4 regions of the Pseudoalteromonas sp. PSi26 genome follow, and region 1 is predicted to be linked to each of the others. Evidence: predicted binding sites of a transcription regulator. Region 1 holds the regulator's gene; each other region holds the start of a gene.
What was found. The regulator sigma-54, encoded in region 1, starts transcription at its own class of promoters, with help from an activator protein. The targets are predictions, from matches to a motif close to GTTGGCACGNNNNTNGNNT.
Positions count from the first base shown of each region.

Region 2: a site for sigma-54 is predicted at 753-771, ahead of ACFI34_RS03205 (flagellar basal body rod protein FlgF). Genes of this name have one in related genera too.
Region 3: a site for sigma-54 is predicted at 1,107-1,125, ahead of ACFI34_RS05260 (DUF2726 domain-containing protein). Genes of this name have one in related genera too.
Region 4: a site for sigma-54 is predicted at 1,061-1,079, ahead of ACFI34_RS12015 (EF-hand domain-containing protein). Genes of this name have one in related genera too.

Region 1 is NZ_JBHNYT010000016.1:75,667-77,876, forward strand. It holds gene hpf (ribosome hibernation promoting factor) at 1-4, opposite strand, end outside; gene ACFI34_RS15935 (RNA polymerase factor sigma-54) at 31-1,530, opposite strand; gene lptB (LPS export ABC transporter ATP-binding protein) at 1,600-2,210, opposite strand, start outside.
Region 2 is NZ_JBHNYT010000002.1:252,342-254,551, reverse strand. It holds gene ACFI34_RS03205 (flagellar basal body rod protein FlgF) at 1-715, opposite strand, end outside; gene flgE (flagellar hook protein FlgE) at 872-2,210, opposite strand, start outside.
Region 3 is NZ_JBHNYT010000003.1:304,996-307,205, forward strand. It holds gene mtnN (5'-methylthioadenosine/S-adenosylhomocysteine nucleosidase) at 1-359, opposite strand, end outside; gene ACFI34_RS05260 (DUF2726 domain-containing protein) at 474-1,067, opposite strand; gene folE2 (GTP cyclohydrolase FolE2) at 1,174-2,094, opposite strand.
Region 4 is NZ_JBHNYT010000010.1:20,739-22,948, forward strand. It holds gene xthA (exodeoxyribonuclease III) at 1-229, opposite strand, end outside; gene ACFI34_RS12010 (exonuclease III) at 470-901, shown strand; gene ACFI34_RS12015 (EF-hand domain-containing protein) at 1,120-1,641, shown strand; gene scpB (SMC-Scp complex subunit ScpB) at 1,790-2,210, shown strand, end outside.

The sequences.
Region 1 (2,210 bases):
GCATAAGCATTACCCTCTTTGTTTAGCGTCTTAAATCAGGCTCTTTCGCTGATTTGACGGTGGAATAGCAAGAGATTCGCGATATTTTGCGATTGTACGTCTTGCTACTTTAATTCCTTGCTCAGCCAATATATCCGCAATTTTGCTATCACTCAATGGTTTTGCTGAGTTTTCTGCTGCGATTAATTTTTTAATAAGTGCACGTATCGCTGTAGATGAACATTCCCCACCATTTTCGGTGCTTACGTGGCTTGAGAAAAAGTATTTAAGCTCAAATATTCCACGCGGTGTGTGCATATACTTTTGAGTAGTTACACGCGAAATTGTTGATTCGTGCATTTCTACCATTTCGGCAACATCATTTAAAACCATAGGTTTCATGGCTTCTGGGCCGTGTTCAAAAAAGCCTTGTTGTTGCTTTACAATACAGTTTGTCACTTTTAAAAGCGTGTCGTTTCTGCTTTCTAAACTTTTTATAAACCATTTAGCTTCTTGTAAATGTGAGCGAATAAATTGGCTATCACCGCTCGATTTAACTGTACGCGACATTGCAGCATACTGACTGTTTACACGAATTTTTGGCATGCTGTCTGGGTTTAGTTCAACTACCCAGCGGCCTTTAATTTTCTTAACCGACACATCAGGTATTACATACTCAGACTCTTCTCGCACTATTGTGTCTGCAGGCTTTGGATTAAGCGTATGAATAAGTGTCATTACTTCTTTAAGCTCATCTTCTTTGAGCTTCGTTTTTTTCATTAATGTACGGTAGTCGCGAGCAGCTAACAAATCTATGTGCTCGGTTAAAATCATTTTTGTTTCATCAATAAAAGGGGTGCCTTTATCAAACTGATTTAACTGAATACATAAACATTCTTGTAAGCTTCGTGCTGCAATACCCACTGGGTCAAATAGCTGAATGCGCTTTAAAACCGCCTCTATTTCATCAAGTTCAACCTCAACGTCATCGTCGTTATCTTGATTAAAGCTCTCTAAAATCTCTTCGCAACTGAGTGTCAGTATGCCTGAATCATCCACCGCTTCAACTATTGCAATAGCAATGGCTTCATCTGTAGGGCTAAATGGCGTTAATTGTAATTGCCACATTAAGTACTCGTGAAGCGTTTCAGTTGATGCGCCCTGATATATAGACTCATCTTCAGGCATTGGGCCTGAAGAGGATGCAGGGGCTGCACTCATGTACTCATCCCAGCTAACGTCCATTGCCATGTCGTCACTTACGGTATCTTTAGCAAGGGCTTCACCACTGTCTTGTTCGAACTCGCTGGGGGCTTCATCGGCAGATGCGCTTACTGTAACTTCATCGTTATCCGCTTTTTGCTCATTTTTGCCCGCAAGGTCATCGGCATAGTCTTGCTCCTCAACCTCAAGTAATGGGTTGCTGTCGAGCGCTTCTTGTATTTCTTGCTGAAGATCCAATGTGCTTAATTGCAGCAAGCGAATAGCCTGTTGCAACTGAGGTGTCATTGTAAGTTGCTGGCCCATGCGCAGCTGTAGTGATTGCCTCATGTATCTCTAACAATCCTTTTAAGTTGTTATAATTAATACTAGCAGATGCTTATAAATAAGGCGTAAATGTTACAGCCTAAATTGCTCGCCTAAATATACATCGCGTACAGTTTTATCATTTAATACGTGTTCAGGGGTACCAGAAGCAATCAGTTCCCCATGAGAAACAATGTAGGCTTTTTCACAAACATCAAGGGTTTCTCTCACATTGTGGTCTGTTATTAATACGCCAATACCACGGTTTTTTAGGTGTTCAATAATTTTTTTAATATCTAATACTGAGATAGGGTCAACACCGGCAAATGGTTCGTCTAACAAAATAAACTTTGGATCTGCAGCTAAAGCACGTGCAATCTCCACTCTACGACGTTCTCCGCCCGATAATGCCATACCTTTGCTGTCGCGAATGTGTTGAATGCTAAATTCATCTAATAGATTATTCAGTGTATCTTCTCTGGCTTGCTTAGTGAGCCCCTTTCGAGTTTCTAAAATAGCCATTAAGTTTTGATACACCGTTAGCTTTCTAAATATAGACGACTCTTGTGGTAAGTAGCCAATGCCTAATCTAGCACGACTATGCATAGGTAAAAGCGTAATATCATTCTCGTCGATAGATATTTTGCCTTTGTCGCTAGGGACTAAGCCTACAATCATGTAAAAGGTTGTTGTTTTACCTGCGC
Region 2 (2,210 bases), on a different contig from region 1:
ATCTATCAAGATCTTCAGCTGTTTTCATCAGTTTTACTTGTAACTCAAATTGACGTTGATGGCTGATCATATCGACCATTTCGTGAACTGGGTTCACATTAGACATTTCTAAGGTACCGCTTAAAACTTTGACATTGGCAGAAGTATCAACAACCTCTCCTGCTTTAGGCCTAAATAAACCATCGTTCCCTTTTTCTAGTTGAAAACTATTAGCTTCAACCACCTTCAAGCGGTCAACTTCTTCTAAAAATGTAGCAGGCGCCCCCTGCGGGCGAACTTGAATTGCGCCGTCTTCACTAAATTCAATTTTTTCGATCGGTACTGGTAAAATGACAGGCCCGCCTTCGCCAATTACTTGACGACCATGGCTGGTCATTAACATACCTTCAGCGGTAATATTTAATGTACCCACCTTGGTATAAGCTTCATTGCCTGAGGCATCCTGCACGCTTAACCATGCGTTATCACTCATTGCAATATCGAGGTCTCTGCCTGTTTCGACTATGCCGCCAGAAGTCATATTAGAACCTGGGCGCTCTTGCATAGAAAACACACGTGATGGCAACCCTTCACCAAAAGCCTGCATAGAGCGAGCTTGTGCAAAGTCTGACTTAAATCCAGTAGTATTCGCATTCGCCAAATTATTGGCTTTAAGGGCCAGCCCCTGTAGGCTTTGTTTAGCGCCTGAGGCCGCAATGTAGACCATTTTGTCCATAGCATCGACTCATATTAAAAATCTCTATACACAAGAAATGCAAAATAGATGCCACAATAGGAAATGATGTGAAATGGTTATAAAACAAACTAAATGAAGTGAAATAAGAAGGGCCACTTGAAAAAGCAGCCCTTAAAAATGGTGTTAAGTATTAAATTAACGAATCTGTAAAATTGCCTGTTGTAGTGTTGAGTTTACCTCAAGCGCACGAGAGTTAGCCTGGAAGTTACGCTGAGCACTAATTAGGTCAACCAACTCATTCGTTAAATTCACATTTGATTGCTCTAGTGCTGATGAATTTATTGAACCTAAAGTACCTGAACCTGGTTCACCAGCAATTGGCTCACCTGACGTTAAGCTTTTTTTCCAAGCAGTATCACCAACTTGTTGTAATCCTTGTGAATTTGAAAAACGCACCATAGCAACTTGACCAAGGAATGTAGAATCACCGTTGCTGTAAGAGGCAACAACTTTACCATCGGTACCAATATCAATACCCGCTAAACGACCAACCGTAGCGCCATCTTGGTCTAGCGCTTTAACTTCAAATCGACTTGCGTACTGAGTAGGTACTTTATTTGTAGTGCCGGCTTCATCACGCCAATTAATATCAATATCATCTGGAAAACTTGCGCCATTTGTAAGCACATCTGATAAACCGACTGCTGCACCTGCACCACCTGGAACTGTTAATGGATTAAAGGTAGTCCCGGTGTTAGCGACACCATCTGTAGAGGTTGGTAAACCACTTGAGTCAAATTGAAATGTTGATAACGGTGTATAGGGAGCAGCAGTCTCTTCAACACCTGCGGGGCTAAATGATTTGCCATCTAAAGTAGCGTAAGTTTCCCATTCATTGTCATTCCCCGTTACTGCAGAATCAGTTTTAACAAAGAAAAACTGTAGTACATGAGGCTCACCCAGAGAATCATAAACCGTTGTTGATGTAGAACTATTATATGAAGCGCTCGTTTCTGGGTCGAAGACAATTGAAGGTGCATCTGCACGTGAATCTAAGTTAAATGAACTATATACATTAGCCGTTGCACGTGGTGAGCCCGATGAATCTGGAATTTGCAATGCAGACGACGTGCTCAAACTTACAGACGTTGTATCACCCGTTGCTTCATCAACTGGAAACCCCTGCAAATAATTCCCTTTAGCATCAACAACAAAGTTATCTTTATCTAATTTAAAAGCGCCTGCTCGCGTGTAGGTAAAATCTTGTGCGCCCAAATCTTGGCTCATCGCAAAGTAGCCCTCGCCTGTAATGGCTAAATCCAATGAGTTATTAGTGAATTGCAGCGAACCTTGGTGAAATTGCTGGGCAACCATAGTAGTTTGAACACCGTCACCATTTTTAGTTCTACCAGAACTAAACACTGAAGAGGCATATACATCTGCAAACTCAGCACGTGACTCTTTGAAACCGGTTGTATTAACGTTCGCAATATTATTTGCGGTAACATCTAAATCTTTTTGTGCGGCAGCTATG
Region 3 (2,210 bases), on a different contig from region 1:
GTAAAACCTGCAGGCATTTGTGGTACTTGGCCAATTTCGTAACCAAATGCAGTTACGTCTACATCGTGGTGACGAACTTCTGACGATATAACGACATCGCCAACACTTAATGATGGATCAAAACCGCCAGCAGACCCGGTGTTAATTACGCAATCAGGCTTAAAATTATCAATAAGTAATGTAGTTGCAATGCTTGATGCTACTTTACCAATACCTGATTGAACAAGAGTTACTGTGCAGCCCGCTAATTCACCAGTGTAAAATGTAAAACCTGCTTTAGTTAAAACAGCTGGGTTTTGCATTGCTTCACGCAAAATTTTAACTTCTGGCTCCATTGCGCCAATAATACCAACATTCATAGTGTTTGATTCCTGAGTTTGAATAGCTTGATTATACGTGAAGTTAGCAATAAAAAACAAAAAAGCGAGACATTTAAAATGCTCGCTTTAAATTCAAATTAAGTCACCTGATAATTATATTTCGGCTAATGCTGTTGAATGGGCTTTAGCTTGTGAGGGGGATAAAACAGCAGGTTTGTGAACTCGGTTACGTAATGGGCGCTGTGCTGTTGGTGCTGGTTTACCCAGTTTGAACATAATGGCATCGCGTACTTCTGATGGGCGATAGCCCGCTTTTACCTTCATGCGAATGTGTGGAATACCTGCAGCTTCTAAGGCACCATTCACAAACCAGTCGCGCTGGGCTTTGTGGCCATCTTTATTTGCGTTATTTACTAAATCAACAGCTGCCACGATGGTCATTTTTTCTTTGTCGATTAACACAAAATCAAGCTGCTTATTTTTGGCTTTAGCAATAGCGGCACGTTTTGATTTAGGTGATAAACCTTCTTTACAGTCGATCACATCAATAAGCTTAACTCGACTCACTATTTTATATTGATCGCCAATAGCGCGTTCTAACAGGTTTAAAAAGGCGCTTTCTACTTGCGTAAATACACTTTGTTTACGTTTAAAAGGATAAGGATTACCGCCGTCGTCACTAAATTTTGACGCGGCAATTGATGCACCTACCACTAATACTAAAATCGACAATAAAGCGAATTCCATACGGTAACTCCATAACAACAAATTGACACTGTTTTGTTAAAGCAAGTACCGTGCCCAAATATTGTATGTGATTTACCGAATGGTGATTTAAGTTAACGCAGGTGTTTTATGCCTTATACCCGCCATTAATACCTTTAACAGCAACCGCCACAGCGTCGTGGGCGTGAAGCGATTCGTAATGGTTTATTTGTAGCCAGTAATCTGCGTAACCGTCTGTTTCTAATATTGCTTTAATTTTACGCGCGGCATCTTCGCAGAACATTAAATTTTGCCCATTTAAACGGGCAAATTCTTGTTCATCTTCACGCTTTACTGCCGCTTGCACTGGCGTTTTAAGCTCGCCTTCAAGGGTATTTATTAAGTTAACTACATCAAACTCATTAATGTTGCTATTGAGTTTAACTTTTACGTTAGCAATTGAGCGCTGCGAGTGAGGGGTTGCCACAATGCCTTGTGTTGTGCCAAGCCACTCAAGTACCTCTTTTTGGTTGAGCGTGTCTTGGTTAAATTTTTCACTAAATGCGTTTTGTATTAGCTGGCGTGCAAGAGCCGCCGAGCAAGGGCAAGTTGATGAGTAGGTAACATCAACGGTTAGCTCGAAACTAATAATATTGTTTTCAATTGTACTTGTAAGTGTGATTGGATAGCTTTTCCAGCCAGCTTTGCCACTCAATAGAGACTTACGGCGAAGTGGTAGCTCAAATTTAAACTCAATCTGTGCCTTATTACTCAACCCTTCATGGCTAGATATAAACGTATTTAGTGCTTGGCTAATTGTTTGAGGATTTACTTGTTGCTCTGTTGAGAGTAAATCAAGCGCTAAAAATAGGCGCGACATATGAATGCCTTTGGCGTCTTCTTTGTGCAAGTTAACAAATGCTCGGGCTTTGGCATTAACAGTAACAGGGCTTAAATCACGCGATTCAAAAATAAATGGCAGTTCAATTTCACCCATGCCAACCCAGTCTAATTTACCTGTTTGTAATGCAGGAGCGGTGTCAGCTATATCGGGCATATTGGTTTGCATGCTATGTTACTCGTTATTGGCAATGATAAGGCGCATTATTTTACACGAAATAATCAATGGCTGAAACGAGGACTTTACTGCCCGCTAAAATTGCGTATGAATATTTTCTGTTTTTG
Region 4 (2,210 bases), on a different contig from region 1:
AGACTGATTTTGGCTCTTTTTTGCATAACATAGCTACGCCGTAATGTGCTTTTTGACCGTGAAAGTAGACGTGGTACCCCATTTTTTGAACATCGTCTAATGGAAACGCTTCATCATGAACTTTAATCTCTTGCAAGCCAATTACGTCTGGTTGATGTTTATCAATAACAGCTTGTAATTGGTGAAGACGAGCACGCAGACCATTGATATTGAAAGAAATCACTTTCATTCGATTTACCTTTAAATTTGTTCTCATTTTGATAGCAAATTGTATCAGTAAATTAGCTTACATAACATGTCTGAAATGACAAAATAGCTGCGTAAATGTTGATCAAATGCTGGTGAAAGTTTAAACATTGTTAATGTTGTATTAATTTATAAAATAAATAAAAAATTCAATTGATATGCATGAAATTGGCTATATAATGCGCGCAAATTCATTGGCAAACTCGTTCACATAGGATCTCTCATGAAAGCACAATTATTTTTAGCGGTAACATTATTAGCATCTTCTTCTGTTTCAGCTCAAAGTAACACTTACTTCAGCCAAGACAGCTCAATTGAGTCTAAGCTGTGCGTATTAAGCGCAAACGAAGGTTTTTCTGCGGCACGTAAATTAGCAGCTAAGCATAATGTATACTTATCACGCTTCTCACAGAGCATCATGTGTAACGGTCAAGATATCCGTGATATTGCAAAGAAAGATTCAACAAACAATATAACTGAAAACAAAGTAGAAGTGTTTGCTAAAGACGCTCAACAAGAAACTCAACTATGTATGACTGCATTAAAGCAAGGTTTAGCGCCAGTACGCCAAAAAATCGGTAACTTAAACTCGCTTAAATGTAACGGTCAGAAAGTTACTGACTTTGTTAAGCGTTATCAAAACGCTGCAATTTAATTAGCAAGACAAAATTAATGAGAGCCCAGCTTTTACAGCTGGGCTTTTTTTTGCAAAATTTACAAGGTTGGTTGAAAAGGTTTCAAGGCTAACGTATTGAAAATAGAATAAATAATACACAGGGGTTCTGTAAGATACTGAAATTTATGTTTATTTTATTTTGGCACCAGACTTGTATTAGTTGTTGTGACATTTATTAACAACGAAGGACACGTCTTATGAAAAAGTTAACATTAGCAACAACTATTTTAGCAACATTAAGTTTAGCAGCCTGCGCATCTAATCAAGGTCTTGATAAAATAGACAGCGACTTTGCAAGCCTAGACAACGACAGTGATGGTTTTATTTCAAAAGTTGAAGCTGACGACGATAATATTTGGGGTCACTTTTCAAATATCGACACCAATATGGATGAAGAAATTAGTCGTAAAGAATTTAATGCTTACATGCAGTTAAACACTGGCAAGGTTGCAACCGATAGTGATGTAAGTGAATCAGCCTTTAAAGCTGAAATTGCAAAATTTGACAAAATTGAAAGTAGTTTTGCCAGTTTAGATAACGATAGTAATGGTTACATATCAGTTGTTGAAGGCAATGACGACGATATTTCAAATCACTTTGGTTATATGGACAAAAACGAAGACAAGCGAATTAGTAAAAATGAGTTTATGGGCTACATAAATAAATATGGTAAATCTGTAGCTGAAGACGAAGCGTTAGAGTCAATTCAAAACAGCTAATTAAAATTCAGAGCATAAAAATCAAAGCCAGTTATTTTAACTGGCTTTTTTTATAGCTAATTTTCGATAATTGCCAGATATATTTTCCTAGTTAGTGGTTGTTCTGTCATAATAGATGGCTGTGTATTTTTATTTATTAAGAGTGTATATGGCTGGGCGGCGAATTAGTGATGAGCAGTTGGTTGAAATCATTGAGGCTGCGATTTTTGTTGCAGACAAACCCATAAGTAAACGCCATATTAAAGACACTGTTTTAGTGGATATTGCAATTTCTATGTCACGTATAAACGAGGCTATAGAAACAATACAAACACACTTTCAAACCCGTGGTATTCGCCTTGTTGAAGTTGGTAGTGGTTATCGATTTCAGGCATGTAGTAGTTTGAGCCCTTGGTTGAGTAACCTATGGCAAGAACGAGCTCCTAAATACTCACGTGCTTTATTGGAAACATTATCACTTATTGCTTATCGTCAACCCATTACGCGTGGTGAAATAGAGCAAGTAAGAGGTGTAACAACGGGTTCGAATATAATTAAAACCTTACTCGAAAGAGAGTGGGTGAAAGTGG